3 regions of the Aminobacter sp. UC22_36 genome follow, and region 1 is predicted to be linked to each of the others. Evidence: riboswitches for the same ligand, from Rfam matches in the RefSeq annotation. Region 1 holds a riboswitch; each other region holds the start of a gene.
The links. Region 1 has a riboswitch for cobalamin ahead of bluB (5,6-dimethylbenzimidazole synthase). Riboswitches for the same ligand answer to the same signal wherever they lie in the genome.

Region 1 (5,582 bases):
CGGTGCTCAGCTCATGCGCAACAGTGCTGGCGGCCTGTGCTGCCATAGCCGCGCTGGCGCTGGGTCAAGACGGTGCGGACGGCAACAAAGGCAAACGGCGCCAGCTCAACGACCAGCCTGCGAGTTCGTTCAGGCCGCGCCAACCCTGAGCAGGTCGTGGAAGTGGATGATCCCGACCGGCCGGTCATCTTCGACCACGGGGATGGCGCTGATGTTGTGCTCGTTGAGCATCGCGGTTGCCGTGCCTGCCAGCATCTGCGGCGGCACGGTCTTGGGCTGCCGGGTCATGATGTCTTCGACATTGGTCTCGGCGAGATTCCGGTCGAGATTGCGCGCCAGGTCGCCGTCGGTGACGATACCGGCGAGCCTGCCCTGTTCGTCGACGACGACGACGCAGCCAAAACGCTTCTTGGACAGCGTCTTGACCGCTTCCGGCATCTTGGTGCCGATCGTGACGATCGGCATCTCTTCGCCCTTGTGCATCAGATCGCCGACCGGCATCAGGCTCGCGCCAAGCTGGCCGCCGGGATGGAAGGTGCGGAAGTGATCGGCAGTGAAGCCGCGCGCTTCGAGCAAGGCCACCGCCAGCGCATCGCCCACGACAAGCTGCAGCAGTGTCGAGGTCGTCGGCGCGAGCCCATGCGGACAGGCTTCCGGAGCGCGTGGCAATGACAGCACGATGTCTGCCTGACGTGCCAGCGCCGACGAGTCGCCAGCCGTAATGGCAATCAGCGGGATCGAAAAGCGCCTGGAATAGGCAACGATGCCCTTGAGCTCGGCCGTTTCGCCCGACCAGGAAAGAGCAACGATCGCGTCTTCCTTGGTGATCATGCCGAGATCGCCATGAATGGCTTCCGACGGGTGGACAAAATAGGCCGGCGTTCCCGTCGAGGCGAAGGTTGCCGCCAGCTTGGAGCCGATATGGCCGCTCTTGCCGACGCCGGTGATGATCGCCCGGCCGCTGAGCTGGCCGAGGGTCGAGACTGCCTTGGCGAATGGCTCGGCGAGTGGGCCTTCCAGCGCTGTCACAAGCGCGGCGACGCCGGCCTGCTCGATGGCGACGGTACGGAGCGCGGAGGCGATCGATGCCTGCCCGTCCGGCTCTTTTTTCAACGATCCAGCGTGCATGGCGCATGCGTTAGCGCGTCGGCGCGCGCCTGTCCATGATTATCCGCCCAAAACGAGGCGTCCACGGGCTCGGGCGAAACGCTCCGTTAACCATGGCCATTTACCAGTTGGTAAGTGCGACGCCCTTGCGTCGGCGAAGCAGTGGGAAAGATGGCGCAGATCAGGCCGGAGCAAAGGAAACACGATGCGGGGCTCCGCGTCTTGCTGGCGACAGCAAGTGTGGCAACGTTGCTGTGCGTCCTCCCCCTGCATGCCCAGGAAGTCGGTCTGCGCGGCGCAGTCAGCGACGACATCAACAACTCGCTGCTGCTCAACAAGAGGCGCCCGACAGCGCCGCAGACCGCAACGCAGGAGCAGTCCCCGATCTATCAGCCGATCAGCCCCGGTGCGGTTCCCGAGCCGGCCGACGCCGACGCCACGGACTTGTTCAGCGAACCACCCAACGCAGAGGACGCAACGACCGGCACGCCCACATCCGCCCGCCCGCCGACAACCGCACGCCAGCGCGCCAAGGAAGCGCGGGAGAAGCTGGCCGGCACCACCGAGGTGCCGGATGCCAGGCCGGCTGCGCCCGAGACAGATGACGAACTGACCACCGGCACGGTGCGCCAGGATACGGTTGATTCCGAAACGGAGGTCGAAAGCGGTCCCGAAGCCGAGCGCCAACGCGCCATCGAAGGCCGCAGGCCGCTGCCGGACCAAAACCCGTTCGAGCCGACCGGCATTCGCTTCGGCACCTTCGTGCTCAAGCCAAGCCTGGAACAAGGCGTTACCGCCACGTCCAACGCCGATTCAAGCTCGGATGGAAAGTCGGCGGTCCTGTCCGAGACGACGCTCAGGCTGAATGCCGCATCCGACTGGGAGAACCATTCGGCAACCATCGACGCCTATGGCAATTACCGCAAATCCATCTCCGGCCAGGAGGTCAAGGATCTCAGCGGCGGCATCGACGGGCGCTTGCAGCTCGACTTCGCCGACGACCTGCGCGCACTGGCGCGGCTCGGCTACAACATGCGCCCGGAATCGACCTCGTCGCCCGTGGTCATCTCGGGCACTGCCGAACGGCCGACCCTGCATAGCCTCAACGGCTCGCTCGGTGTCGAAAAGGATGTCGGCAAGTTCCGCTTCGGTATCACCGGCGAAGCGGTCAACGAAAGCTACAGCGATGCCGAACTCACTGACGGCACCACGCTCTCGCAAGAGGACCGCAATTCGACGCTGTACTCCGGCAAGGTCCGCGTCGGCTACGAGGTCTCGCCGGCGCTTACGCCTTTCGGCGAGATCGAGTTCGGGCGAAGGGTCTATGACCTGCGCTTCGACACAGCAGGCTTCGAGCGTTCGTCCAAGCGCACCGGCGCCCGCGCCGGTGTCGAAATCGACATGGGCGAAAAATTCGGTGGCGAAGTCTCGGCCGGCTGGATATCGGAGGATTTCGACGACGACCGGCTGAAGACGGTTTCCGCTGCAACCATTGCCGCCGACCTCAAATGGTCACCGATGCGCGGCACGATCGTCGGCCTGACCGGCGAGACCTTTGTCGAAGGTTCGACCACCGCCGGCGACAGCGGCTCGGTGCTCTACAATGGCCGTCTCAGCGTCGAGCGGCAGATCCGCTCCAACCTGACCGCATTCCTTGCCGGCGGCGTCGGCTATCGTGACTATGCCAGCTCCAACAACCACGAACTCAGGCTGAGCGCCGAAGCGGGCCTGACCTGGTGGCTCAATCGTTACGCCGGCCTTACCGGCAAGCTGCGCCACGAGACCTTCGACAGCACCCTGCCGTCCCGCGACAGCAAGACCAACAGCGTGTTCGTCGGGCTGAAGATCCAGCGTTAGCGTCCAGCCGGGAAACCCCCCATGTCGGCGGCAACCGCCTTCAGCGCATCCTCGCCTTGTCCGGAAAACACCTCGCTCATGATGAGATCGGCGAGCGGCAGGCGGCTGCCCCAGCCGTGCCGCTCCAGATCGGGCTTTTGCGCGAACTCACTGACATGGCCGACGCAGAGATAGGCCACCGGCACGACGTGATCGGGAATACCGAGCAACTGCTTCAACGCCTCGCGGTCGAGGATGCTGACCCAGCCGACGCCGACGCCCTCCGCACGCGCCGCCAGCCAGAAATTCTGCACGGCGCAAACCGTGCTGTAGAGATCCATTTCCGGGTTGTGCCAGCGCCCGAGCGGCGAGTTCGCCGAGCGGCTGCGATCGCAGGTGACGACAAGGTTGAGCGGGCTCTCGCAGATGCCTTCCAGCTTGAGCTTGCGGTACAGCTCGCGCCGCTCCTCGGCGATCTCAGGCAGTTCCTGTTGCCGCGCGGCAAAGAACAGATCGCGGACGTGCTCGCGTCGTTGACGATCGCGGATGACGATGAAATTCCACGGCTGCATGAAGCCGACCGACGGCGCGTGATGGGCCGCAAGCAAAAGCCGCACCAGCACTTCGTCGCCAATCGGATCGGGCAGGAAATGGCTGCGCACGTCGCGGCGCGTGAAGATGGCGCGGTAGACGGCATCCTGCGCGGCAAGGTCGAAACAGCCTGAAATGGCATTGATCTGGTCAACAAGCATCGCGTGTCCCCTGGCGAGCAAATCGGTTGCCACCGCCTGACCATGCGGTGGACGATTTCTGCCGGGCCGGTCTTCTGGCTCGAGTTCAACCCGTCGTCGGCGCCTTCCCGTTCAACATGAACAGTGGCTTGTGCCGATACGGTCCCTCTTACAGCGTTGGGCACGCCACGGATTTGCACCGTGTTCCCGATTCTCCCGCATCGCTGCGGGCACCTGGCAGGATATCTCTATCGGCAGCGGGTGCCGAAAGCCATCGTACCGTGCGTCCAATCCTGACGCACGGGCGACATTCCCGGTTATTTGCCGGACTTCATCTCGCCGAGCAGCCCTTCGATGACGCCGGCCATGCTCTTGCTGAGATCGGAACGCGACAGTGCGAAGGCGACATTGGCCTCGACGAAACCCTCCGGTGATCCGCAGTCGAAGGTGCGGCCGCGATAATGGTAGCCGTAGAAGGACTGCATCTTCTCGAGCTTCAGCATCGCGTCGGTGAGCTGGATCTCGTCGCCGGCGCCACGCTCCTGGCTAGCCAGTATGTTGAAGATCTCCGGCTGCAGGATGTAGCGGCCGTTGATGAACAGATTGGAGGGTGCGGTGCCCTGCTTCGGCTTTTCCACCATGCCTTCGATCTCAAAGCCGGTGTGGATCGCCTTGCCTTGTCCGACGATGCCGTATTTGTGCGCCTCGGCCGGATCGCATTCCTGAACCGCAATGATGTTGTTGCCGGTCTCGGCATAGAGCTCGACCATCTCGCGCATGCAGCTCTTTTCCGACTGCATGATCATGTCGGGCAAAAGCAGCGCGAAAGGCTCGTCGCCGACCAGTTCGCGCGCGCACCACACTGCGTGGCCGAGGCCAAGCGGCACCTGCTGGCGGGTGAACGAGGTCTGGCCCGGTCCCGGCTGCAGCCGCTGCAGACGTTCGAGCTGTTCAATTTTGCCGCGCTGGGCCAGCGTGTCATAGAGTTCGAACTGGACGTCGAAATGGTCTTCGATAACCGCCTTGTTGCGGCCGGTGACGAAGATGAAGTGCTCGATGCCCGCCTCGCGCGCCTCGTCGACCACATATTGAATCACCGGACGGTCAACGACCGTCAGCATTTCCTTGGGAATCGACTTGGTGGCAGGCAGAAAACGCGTGCCCAAGCCGGCGACGGGAAAAACTGCCTTGCGAACTCTTTTCATTGCATGGTCGTCCGATCGAGGAATACGGGTATCGGACGCAGACATTGCCACGCCCGAATTGATGAATACTGAATGCGTTCACATATTCGGTGACAGCGGGCAAGACATTGATCACGCGATCTTGATTGTCCAAACCGCCAGGTGGACAATGCCCCAAACCGCTTTTCGTTCCCCAAGGGGTCTATGGTAAACTGATTGCTAACCGGCTTCGGCGATGAATCGACTTTCTGATCTCTCCAAGGAGGAAAGAATGCCCCTTCGCAAAACCGCCAAAAGTCTCGCAGGCGTCGCCGCGATAGCTGGTCTTTCGCTCGCGCTGCTGTTGCCTGCTGGCCCGGCGGCGGCCGAGGCTGGCTTCCAACGCTGGGTCTCAAGCTTCCGTTCCGTCGCTGCCGACAACGGAATCTCCGGCTCGACCTATGATCGCGCCTTCCGAGGCGTCACCTCGGCCGATCCCGAGGTGCTGGAAAAGGCCCGCTTCCAGCCCGAATTCACCGCGCCTGTGTGGGATTATTTCGACAATCGCGTGCACGACCAGTCGATCGCAGTCGGCCGCGAGATGGCGCGCAAATGGAAGCCCTGGCTCGACCGCATCGAGGCCAAGTTCGGCGTCGACCGCTATATCCTGCTGGCCATCTGGTCGATGGAATCGAACTACGGCGAGATTCTCAAGAACGACAAGGTGATGCGCAACGTGGTGCGC
Region 2 (5,582 bases), 2.1 Mb from region 1:
TGACTGCCGGCGATTACGCCGCAGCGCTCGACGTCGCCCGCGACCAGGTCGTCAATGGCGCGCAGATCATCGACATCAACATGGATGAGGGCCTGATCGACTCGAAGAAGGCGATGGTCGAGTATCTCAACCTGATCGCCGCCGAACCCGACATCGCGCGTGTGCCCGTAATGATCGACAGCTCCAAATGGGAGGTCATCGAGGCCGGGCTGAAATGCGTCCAGGGCAAGCCGATCGTCAATTCGATCTCGATGAAGGAGGGCGAAGAGGCCTTCCTGCATCACGCCAGGCTTTGCCGCGCCTATGGCGCCGCCGTCGTCGTCATGGCCTTCGACGAGCAGGGCCAGGCCGACACCAGGGCGCGCAAGGTCGAGATATGCACCCGCGCCTACAAGCTTCTGACCGAGCAGGCCGGCTTCGCGCCGGAAGACATCATCTTCGACCCCAACATCTTCGCGGTCGCCACCGGCATCGAGGAGCACGACAATTACGGCGTCGACTTCATCGAGGCGACCCGCGAGATCACTGCGACCCTGCCGCATGTCCACATCTCGGGCGGCGTGTCCAACCTGTCGTTTTCCTTCCGCGGCAATCGAGCCGGTGCGCGAAGCCATGCACGCCGTGTTCCTCTACCACTGCATCCAGGTCGGCATGGACATGGGCATCGTCAATGCCGGCCAGCTTGCCGTCTATGAATCGATTGATCCGGAGCTGCGCGAGGCCTGCGAGGACGTCGTGCTCAACCGCGCGCCCAAGGCCGGCGGCACCGCCACCGAGCGGCTGCTGGAACTGGCGGAACGCTACAAGGGCACGGCCGGCAAGGAGGCCAAGGAGCGTGATCTCGCCTGGCGCGACTGGCCGGTCGAGAGCCGCATCAGCCACGCGCTGGTCAATGGCATCACCGAGTTCATCGATGCCGACACCGACGAGGCGCGGCTGAGGGCGGAGCGTCCGCTGCATGTCATCGAAGGTCCGCTGATGGCCGGCATGAATGTCGTCGGCGACCTGTTCGGCGCCGGCAAGATGTTCCTGCCGCAGGTCGTCAAGTCGGCACGCGTCATGAAGCAGGCGGTGGCCGGCTTGCTGCCACATATGGAGGCGGAGAAGCTCGCCAACGCCGCCAACGGCATCGACAATGGCGAACGCCAGACCGCCGGCAAGATCCTGATGGCGACGGTCAAAGGCGACGTCCACGACATCGGCAAGAACATCGTCGGCGTCGTGCTCGCCTGCAACAATTACGAGATCATCGACCTCGGCGTCATGGTGCCGGCAACCAAGATCCTGCAGGTCGCCAGGGACGAAAAGGTCGACATCATCGGCCTTTCCGGCCTGATCACGCCGTCACTCGACGAGATGGCGCATGTCGCTGCTGAAATGGAGCGCGAAGGTTTCGACATTCCGCTTTTGATCGGTGGTGCCACCACCAGCCGCGTCCACACGGCGGTGAAGATCCATCCGCGCTATCACAGCGGCCAGACCGTCTACGTGACCGACGCCAGCCGTGCGGTCGGCGTGGTGTCCAACCTGTTGTCGTCGGAGGCCAAGGCCGGCTATGTCGAGACCATTCAGGCTGAATACCAGAAGGTCGCCGACGCCCATCACCGCTCGGAGGCCGACAAGCAACGGCTGCCGCTGGCCAAGGCGCGTGCCAATGCGCACAAGGTCGACTGGGCGTCCTACACGCCGCCCAAGCCATCCTTCCTCGGTACCAGGGTGTTCGAAGGCTGGGATCTGGCCGAGCTTGCCCGCTACATCGACTGGACGCCGTTCTTCCAGACCTGGGAGCTCAAGGGCCGTTACCCCAAGATCCTCGACGACGAGAAGCAGGGTCCTGCGGCGCGCCAGCTGTTCGAGGACGCGCAGGCAATGCTGAAGAAGATCATCGACGAGAAGTGGTTCGCGCCCAAGGCGGTCATCGGCTTCTGGCCGGCCAATGCCGTCGGCGACGACGTCAGGCTGTTCACCGACGAGGCGCGTAAAAAGGAACTTGGCACCTTCTTCACCCTGCGCCAGCAGCTGACCAAGCGCGACGGCAAGGCCAATGTCGCGCTGGCCGATTTCATCGCGCCTCTGGGGAGCGGCAAGCCGGACTATCTCGGCGGCTTTGTCGTCACATCAGGCATCGAGGAAGTGGCGATCGCCGAGCGTTTCGAACGTGCCAATGACGACTACTCCTCGATCATGGTCAAGGCGCTGGCCGACCGTTTCGCCGAGGCCTTCGCCGAGCGCATGCATGAAAAGGTGCGCAAGGAGTTCTGGGGTTATGCGCCGGATGAAAACCTGGCGCCTGACGATCTGATCGGCGAGCCATATCGCGGTATCCGGCCGGCGCCGGGCTATCCGGCCCAGCCCGACCATACCGAAAAGGTGACGCTGTTCCGCCTGCTCGACGCGGAGAAGAACGCCAGTGTCAGCCTGACCGAGAGCATGGCGATGTGGCCGGGCTCCTCGGTCTCAGGTATCTATCTGGCGCATCCCGAGAGCTACTATTTCGGTGTCGCCAAGGTCGAGCGCGACCAGGTCGAAGACTATGCCCGGCGCAAGGACATGACCATCGCCGAAGTCGAACGCTGGCTCGGGCCGATCCTTAACTACATACCGGCCTCATTCGCCGAGGCGGCCGAATAGCGTTCGCGGGCTCTGTCGCCTTTGCGCTGAGCCCGTGTCGTTTTCGTGCTCGTGTCCGGCCAGCTTTCCGTGGTCTGATCAGAACATGTTCAAGGTGCTGCTTCGCGTGAGACGAAGCGGAGAATTGGGAAGCCGGTGAGATGCCGGCGCTGCCCCCGCAACGGTGGCGGAGTTTGTTGTTTCGACGGGAGACCACTGGGCCTGAAGGCCTGGGAAGGTGTCGAAACAGTCCGAAAGGACAGCTCCGGAGCCCGGAAACCAGCCTTGAACCTGAAACAACTCGACTGATCGCGGTGGGCGGTCAAGAGGCGGATCGTTGCTGCGCGGACCTTGTGTCCGCCAGGCAGTCGTTCTTCCCGACATCACCACCAGTTCAGTCCTTGGCATGAGGACAGGACATGGACACGAAGAACGAAATGCTGAGGCTGCTGCGCGGACGCCGTGACGGGTTCAGCCTCGAGCAGCCCTTCTACACCGATCCGGATTTCTTCCGGGTCGACATGGAGCTGATCTGGTATCGCGACTGGCTGTTTGTCGGCCATGACTGCGAACTGGCCAAACCGGGCAGCTTCTTCACCGTCCAGATCGGCGACTATCCCGTCGTGCTCGTCCGTGACCAGAAGGGCGAGCTTCGTGCCTTCCACAATTCCTGCCGCCACCGCGGCAGCCGTGTCTGCGCGACGGAAAAGGGCACGGCGGCCAAGCTTGTCTGTCCTTACCACCAGTGGACCTATGAGCTCGACGGCCGGCTGCTGTTCGCGCGCCAGATGGCGGAAGGCTTCGACAAGAGCCAGTTCGGCCTGAAGCCGGTCGCCTGCGAATCCGTTGGCGGCTACATCTTCATCTGCCTCGCCGACGAGCCGGCCGACTTCGCGCCGATGCGGGCTTTGGTCGAGCCCTACCTTCTGCCGCACCGGCTGCGCGAGGCGAAGGTTGCCTTTGAAAGCACCATCGTCGAGAAGGGCAACTGGAAGCTGGTCTGGGAAAACAACCGCGAGTGCTATCATTGCGCCGCAAACCATCCCGAGCTGTGCAAGACCTTCCCCGAGGCGCCGACGGTCACCGGCGTCAACGGTGCCGAGAGCGATCCCGAAATGCTGGCGCACTGGGCAAAGTGCGAAGCGGCAGGGCTGCCGAGCAAGTTCCGCATCGATGCCGGCGGCCAGTACCGGGCGACGCGCGCGCCGTTGTTGCGCGATGCGGTGAGCTACACCCTGTCCGGCAAGCGCGCTGTGCAACGAAATCTCTCAGATAGCGTGTCGGCCGACAGGATTGGCACGCTTCTGCTCTATCACTATCCGACGACCTGGAACCATGTGCTCGGCGACCACGCCGTCACCTTCCGCGTGCTGCCGATCAGCGCCACCGAAACGGCAGTCACCACCAAGTGGCTGGTTCACAAGGATGCCGTCGAGGGCGTCGACTACGATCTTGCCGAACTGACCCATGTCTGGACCGAGACCAACGACCAGGACCGCCGCATCGTCGAGGAAAACGCCTTCGGCATCAAATCGCCGGCCTACGAGCCCGGGCCCTATTCGGTCGAGCACGAGGGCGGGGTCATGCAGTTCATCGAATGGTACGCCAATTTCATCGAGCCGCGGCTGGCCGATGACGGCAAGCCGGCATTGCGCAACGTTGCCTGAGCAGGAGGAGGCATGAACGCGATGTCCGATCTCGGCCTTTACCGCAACCTAGACGAGATGGTGCCCTGGAACGACAGGCTTCAGGTTCTGGAGGTCATCGGCGTCACCGACGAGGCGCCCGACGTCAAGACCTTCACCTTCCGCTCCGACAACCAGACCTGGTTCCGCTACAAGCCCGGCCAGTTCGTGACGCTCGAGCTGCCGGTCGACCCGGTGCCTGTCATGCGTACCTACACGCTGTCGTCCAGCCCGTCGCGGCCGTTCTCCATCGCCGTCACCGTCAAGGCGCAGGCGGGCAGTGTCGGCACGCGCTGGATGTTCGACCATTTGAGGCCGGGCGTCCGCATCAAGGCCTATGGCCCTTCGGGCGACTTCTCGCTGCACCAGCATCCGGCCGCCAAATATCTCTTCGTCTCCGCCGGCTCCGGCATCACGCCGATGATGTCGATGCTGCGCTGGCTCAACGACTGCGCGCCGTGGACGGACGTTTCCTTCGTCAATTGTGCAAGGCGGCCGGAAGAGATCATCTTCCGTAAGGAGCTTGAGCTGCTCGGCACCCATATGCCCGGCCTGTCGCTCGGTTTCATGATCGAGGAACGGTCGAGCCGCGAGGGCTGGTTCGGCCATATGGGGCGCATCGATGCGGTGCGGCTCCCGCTGCTGTCGCCCGATTTCCGCGAGCGCGAGGTGTTCTGCTGCGGCCCCGATCCTTTCATGCGCGCCGTGCGCGGCATGCTGGAAGCGTCGGGCTTCGACATGGCCAGCTACCATCAGGAGAGCTTCGCCGCACCAATCATCGAGGAGGTCCCGGCACCTTTCCCGACACCAGGCGAGGGCGGGTTCGAAGCAGAAGAAGTCATCCCGGTCCGCTTCTCACTGTCGGACATCGATGCCGACTGCCTGGCCGGCCAGACCGTGCTGCAGACGGCACGCGCCTCGGGCGTGCGGATCCCGGCGGCGTGCGAGTTCGGCCTGTGTGGCACCTGCAAGGTCAGGAAGCTCTCCGGCGAGGTCGAGATGAGCCACAATGGCGGCATCCTCGATCACGAGATCGAAGACGGCTTCATCCTCGCTTGCTGCTCGAAGCCGCTGTCGGCCATCGAGGTCGAAGCATAATGCGCCGTGCCGTTAGCGGTGGTGCAGCACCAGCGGCGCGCCACCGACGTCGATGACGTTCATGTCGTAGCCGAAAACCTGGGCGAGCACGTCCGGCCGCAACACCTCCGCCGGCGATCCGTCGGCGACGATGCGTCCTGATTTCATCGCCACGATGCGGTCGGCATAGACGGCGGCATGGTTGATGTC
Region 3 (5,582 bases), 180 kb from region 1:
CCTTGACGTTCCCGCGACATAAACAGGCACCGTCTCGCCGGCCAAAAGCGGCCCGACCGAAACGTCCGACGCCGGCCAGCACGAACCTTCCTCGATCCTGGCACCCGTCGCCCAGGCATCACGCATGATCCCATAGGACTGCTCGAAACGATCTCGCGTGCTTTCTGCCGCAATGCCCAGAGCCATGAGCGTCGCCGGATGCGTGCCACGGCCGATGCCGAGGTCGAAGCGGCCGCCGCTTTGCCAGTGAAGCTGGGCCACGTCCTCGGCCAGCAGCAACGGGTGATAGAGCGGCGTCACCACGATGGAGGTTCCGACGCGCAGGCGCTGTGTCCGGGCAAGGATGGCCGAGGCCAGCATCATTGTCGACGGATAGGCTTGCGGCGGGTACTGGAAATGGAACTCGTTGAACCAGATGCCGTCGAAGCCAATGCGCTCGACCTGTTCGCACAGGTGAAGCACCCGCTCATGGCTTTCGGTTCGGCCGCCTCGGGCAAAGCCCGCAACATCCAGCCGCATCACGCCGGCTCGTGCGGGGCAAACACCGGCACGCCCCTCAGCAGGCCGATCTCGACATCGACGCCATAGACGTCGCGCACGATCTTTTCGGTGAGCGTGCTCTGCCAGTCGCCATGGCCGACCACCACACCCTTGTCGAGCAAAAGCAGGCTGTCGGAAAACCGCGCGGCAAGCGAAAGGTCGTGTATCGCCACCAGCGCCGTCACCCCTCTTTCGCGCGCGATCTCCGCCACGACACGCAAGGTGAAGAGCTGGTTGCCGATGTCGAGCGCGCTCGTCGGCTCGTCGAGCACGAGAATGTCGGTTTGCTGTGCCAGCGCCCGGGCCAGCATCACCCGCTGGCGCTCGCCGCCGCTCAGCTCGGACATCGGACGAAAGGCGAAGCTCTCCAGCCTGAGCCGCCTCAGCAGGTCTTCGACCACCCTCAGGTCGTTCGCACCGGGCCTGGCGCCCATATGCGGCGTCCGGCCGAGCAGGCAGGTCTCGAAGACGGTGGCCGGGAAGCTGAGGGGCGAGGATTGCGGCACATAGGCGATCCGTTGCGCACGCGCCTTCGGCGACATGCCGCGGATGTCCACGCCATCCAGCACGATGCGGCCCGAAGACACAGTGGCGAGGCCAAGGACGGCCCGCGCCAGTGTCGACTTGCCGGCACCGTTGGGCCCGATGAGGCCGAGGATGTCGCCCTTTGCCAGTCCGACCGAGACCTCGCGCAACACCGTCCGGCTGCCATAACCGAAGCTGACCTTGTCGATGGCAAGATAGGCGCTCATGAAAAATACTCCGAGCGTCGCGACAGGATCAAATGAAGGAACAGCGGCACGCCGACAAAGGCGACGACGATGCCCACCGGGATGACCGTCGGGCTGAACGCCATGCGCCCGACAGCGTCGGCCAGAAGCAGCAGCATGGCGCCGCAGATTGCCGAGAAGGGGATGAGGTAGCGATGGTCGCTGCCGATCATCAGGCGGGCGACATGCGGCCCGATCAGCCCGACGAAGCCGATCACCCCGGTGAAGCTGATGACCACCGCCGACACCACCACCGACAGGACGACGGCGAGACCGCGCAGCAAGGCGACGTTGATGCCAAGCGAGCGCGAGACATCGTCGCCGGCGCTGGTCAGCGCGTTGAACTGCCATGCCTTCGACTGGGCGAGCGGCAAGGCGACCAGCAAGGCCAGTCCGGCCACAGCGACAGCATCCCAGCCGATGCCGTTGAGGCTGCCGAAGGTCCAGTGCACGACCCGGGCCAGTTGCTCCTGGGTGGCGACGAACTGCACCGCCGCGGTCATGGCGGAGAACAGATACATCAGCGCGATGCCGGTCAGCACCATGGTCTGGGCGCCCATGCCGCGCAGCCAGGCCATCGAAAACACCAGCACGGCGCAGCCCAGTGCAAACAGGAAGGCCGTCAGCGGCACGAAATAGAGCCCGGCGGCGCTGAAGCCGACACCGAACATGATGGCGATGGAAGCGCCGAAGGCGGCCGCCGAGGACACGCCGATCGTATAGGGGCTGACCAGCGGGTTGCGGGTGATCGCCTGCATCAGCACGCCGGCGAATGCCAGCGAACCGCCGGCCACCATCGCCATGACGACACGCGGCAGGCGAAGATGGACAAGAACCCGCGCCTGCTGCGGGTCGACCTCGGCGACGAAATGGCCGAAGGTGATCTTCTGCAGAACGATCGCAAGCAGGGTCGAAAGCCCGGTTTCGGCGATGCCGACGATGGCGACGGATCCCGCCACCACCAGAAGCGCAAGAAACGAACACAGGATGACCGCCAGCCTGCGGTGGCCAGCCTGCCGGTAGCGACTGGAAATGCCGTGGGAATAGCCGCGATCCAGGCTGGTGGTGGTTGCGATGTCCATGGTCAGTGGGCTCCGGGTTGGGAAGCGCACGCCGCGACCGCTCGGGCGGCGGCGTGCAGGTCGTCAGTTGGACGCGGTGCCCTGGTAGGTCATGCCGCCCTGGAACGGCAGCCCCTGATAGATCTCGATCCATTCCTTCATCGCCGCTTCAGGATCGACGTCGGCGAATTTTTCGGGATAGAGCCATTTGGCGACCTGCAGCGCGCCCGTCACCTTGGACGAGCCGCCGGCCAAATAGTAGTTGATCAGCCGCACATTGCCTGCCTGTCCAGCCGGTGTGCCCGAAATCTCCTCGCGGGCGACGATGGCCTTCCAGCTTTCGACGAACTTCGCTTGCGGGATCGTCTTGTAAGACCCCGGCTGCAGCTTGATCACCAGATCGGGCTTGCGCGCGATGATCTCCTCAGGATCGACGGTGAAGCTGTTTTCGTTGCCGCGCGAGGATGGCTCCTTCTTGACGTCGATGTCGCCGAAGACGTTGATGCCGCCACCGGCCTCGATCATGTCGTGCCAGCCCGAGCCGGGCGTCACCGTCACCAGGTCGCGGACCTCCTCGAGATAGACGCGTCTGCGCTCGACGCCCTTCAGGCGCTCGGCCAGCAGATCCATGTAGCTGGTGTAATAGGCGTTGAGTGCGTCGGCCTTTGCCTTCTGCCCGAACAGCTTGCCGAACAGCGTCACGTTCTCGACATGCTGCAGCGTGTCCCAGGCGGTGACGACCAGCACCGGAATGCCGAACGCCTCGAGCTGTCGCGCCGCTTCCTCGTAGACGCCATTACGCGGAATGATCACCACGTCGGGCTTGAGCGCCACGATCGCCTCGTAATTGGGCTGGGTCTGGCCCTGGCCGACGATGTCGGTTTCCTTGAACTGCGGCCAGTAGGCCGGGTCGCGCATCGTGCTCGCGTCGACGCCGACGACCTTGTCGATGGCGCCGATGGCGCGGGCGAACTCGACCGCGTAGCGGTTGAAGATGACGGCGCGTTTGATCGGCAATTCCAGCTCGACCTTGCGGCCGGCATCGTCGGTGAAGGTTTCCGCGGCAGCCGGCGCCAGGCCGATGGCCGACGCCACGGCGAGGCCGAGCCACAGGGCCCAATGACTGATTTTCATGATCTCTCCTTGCTTGAAATGGGGGCGCAACGTTCGAGAACGTCAGCGCGTCCGTGCCCGGCCAACACCGGGGAGACGAGGCGCAGCATGGCAATGACAGCCGGCGACGTGAGACGCGCCTGCTGAAACTCTCGAATTCCCGGGGAACTTCCCGACATCGCCGCGCCAACCTCTGCCTGCCATGGCGGGGCTGCGGAAATGCGGGCCAAACGAAAGCCGCATGCGGACTTCCGAGCTGGAACCGTCACTCCTGTGGCACACCCCGACCACGGAATCTCACTCTGTCAGGCAGGTCTCCTGGCTCACGGATCGCAGCCTTTGTCGCCCGTCTTCCCGGCAATGACTGCCAGTGACATATGGACGATCGGCTCACCGCTTACAGTTGCGGGTCAGCTCCGGTTTCACACCGGATTCCCTCTTAGCTTCCGCCGAGAAGACGGAAGACCATGACGGCGGCAACCTAGCGGCAGCCAAGGTAAAGTCAAGTTGCCATGCGGGACTATACAGGAGCGGCATTTGCTGCCTTGGCAGCATTTTTTGAAGATCCGATGTTCAAGGCGGAAAGCTGGAGTTCAACTCCGCGCGGAAGCCAGTTGAATTCTTGGACCAGTTGAACTCTTGGGCCAGTTGAACTCTTGGAAATGCGTGGCTGTGGCAACGGACGGCCAGGCCGATCTGTCACAGGTCCATGGTGGCGCCAGTTGTCGTCGACAACCGGCAGGCCTGGAATGCGCCCGGCCCGGAATTCGCCCGGTTTGCCGGGCGCCGCTCGACGGCTCAATTGCCGAGGCCGCGCCGGACAAGGTCGCCGAGCGTCAGCTGATGATCGAACCGCCCAGTGCGCAGGAAGTTGATCGTCTGGGCGATGACCAGCGGATTGTTCATCATGAAGGTGTGCGTCGTCGGCAATACGATGTGGTCGGCCATGCCTGCAAGTTTCGTGCTTTCCACCGAAACCTTGCCGTCATTGGGACCGTTGAACATGGTCGACAGGATCGGGTTGAACGTGCGGTCGCCGGCGATGATGCCGAGTTCGAAGTCGGCTGCGCCCAAGCGGTTCGGAACGCTGTCGGGGCCGGTGCCGAGTTGCATGCCGGCTGGGCCATTGATCATCTCGAACAGCCTGAGATCACCGAGCGTGTCGACGACCTCGGAGCCATGGTTGGGCGGCGCAAGCATGACCACCCGGCCGAGATTTGCCGGCCGGTTGCCGATCAGCCAGGCCCTGAGCAGGATGCCGCCCATCGAATGGGTGACGAAATTGACCCTGGCAGCGCTGCCGCAACCGGCCACCGACGCATCGACATGCGCGATCAGCCTTTCGATCGGCGCATCGACCGAAGGGTAGGTATCATTGACGACGGCGTAGTCGACCCTGCCGAGCGTTTGCTCCATCAGCAGGAAGGATGTGTCGGTGCGCGCGAGCCCGTGCAGCAGCACGACGCAGTCGCGCGCCAGCGCAGCCGACGAGAGCACAGACAGCATCAGGGCCAGCAACAACCGCATGGCGCAAGCTAGTCCACATCGGCGGATGGCCTCAAGCCCACCGCAGCCGCGCACGGCACCTTGTCAGGGAACGTCGTCGCTGGCCGCGGGGCCACCCTCGCCCTCCAGCGTCGACAGCCTCCTGGTCACCGAGCGGCTGAACTTCAGGCGGACACCGGCACCATTGCCACCGTCTTCGGGGATGAAGACGGCACCATAATGTTCCAGTGCCGCTTGCAAGGCGCTGACCGCCGCATCGTTGGGGATGCTGATCTTGCGTTCGAAGGCCTCGATATCAGGCTCTGCGATTTGGGAGGCTGCGGCGAGCCTTTGCCGGCTGATCTCCACCAGGGCGCGTGCCGCCCTGCACATCGATCCCGTCATCATCATCGCCTGAGCCTCCTTGCCGAAAGCTCAGTGATGGCAAATGCCGGATCGTCTGTCACCCCACAGCCGAAGTCAGCCGTTACGACCTTGGTCGTTTCGTCGTCGGATCGTCGTGGGCGAAGGGCGACGCGGGCTGGCAGTGTGACGGTGCCGGTCTTACTGGACCTCGAAGGTCGGCTTGAACCAGGCCGGCGCCAGGGAGCGC

Region 2: linked by a shared signal. The riboswitch ahead of ACHMW7_RS27475 (aromatic ring-hydroxylating dioxygenase subunit alpha) and the one ahead of bluB (5,6-dimethylbenzimidazole synthase) in region 1 are both predicted to bind cobalamin.
Region 3: linked by a shared signal. The riboswitch ahead of ACHMW7_RS10060 (ABC transporter substrate-binding protein) and the one ahead of bluB (5,6-dimethylbenzimidazole synthase) in region 1 are both predicted to bind cobalamin.

What each region holds. Positions count from the first base shown of each region.
Region 1 is NZ_CP171996.1:1,577,290-1,582,871, reverse strand. It holds gene ACHMW7_RS10900 (MFS transporter) at 1-149, shown strand, start outside; gene ACHMW7_RS10895 (SIS domain-containing protein) at 130-1,128, opposite strand; gene ACHMW7_RS10890 (outer membrane beta-barrel protein) at 1,279-2,964, shown strand; gene bluB (5,6-dimethylbenzimidazole synthase) at 2,961-3,695, opposite strand; cobalamin riboswitch at 3,742-3,927, opposite strand; gene galU (UTP--glucose-1-phosphate uridylyltransferase GalU) at 3,992-4,879, opposite strand; gene ACHMW7_RS10875 (lytic murein transglycosylase) at 5,130-5,582, shown strand, end outside.
Region 2 is NZ_CP171996.1:4,894,794-4,900,375, reverse strand. It holds partial or broken gene metH (methionine synthase) at 1-2,631, shown strand, start outside; cobalamin riboswitch at 2,707-2,913, shown strand; gene ACHMW7_RS27475 (aromatic ring-hydroxylating dioxygenase subunit alpha) at 3,030-4,277, shown strand; gene ACHMW7_RS27470 (2Fe-2S iron-sulfur cluster-binding protein) at 4,299-5,393, shown strand; gene ACHMW7_RS27465 (ABC transporter ATP-binding protein) at 5,406-5,582, opposite strand, start outside.
Region 3 is NZ_CP171996.1:1,398,522-1,404,103, reverse strand. It holds gene ACHMW7_RS10075 (LLM class flavin-dependent oxidoreductase) at 1-519, opposite strand, end outside; gene ACHMW7_RS10070 (ABC transporter ATP-binding protein) at 519-1,292, opposite strand; gene ACHMW7_RS10065 (FecCD family ABC transporter permease) at 1,289-2,392, opposite strand; gene ACHMW7_RS10060 (ABC transporter substrate-binding protein) at 2,456-3,505, opposite strand; cobalamin riboswitch at 3,775-3,969, opposite strand; gene ACHMW7_RS10055 (esterase/lipase family protein) at 4,283-5,011, opposite strand; gene ACHMW7_RS10050 (XRE family transcriptional regulator) at 5,075-5,380, opposite strand; gene torT (TMAO reductase system periplasmic protein TorT) at 5,534-5,582, opposite strand, start outside.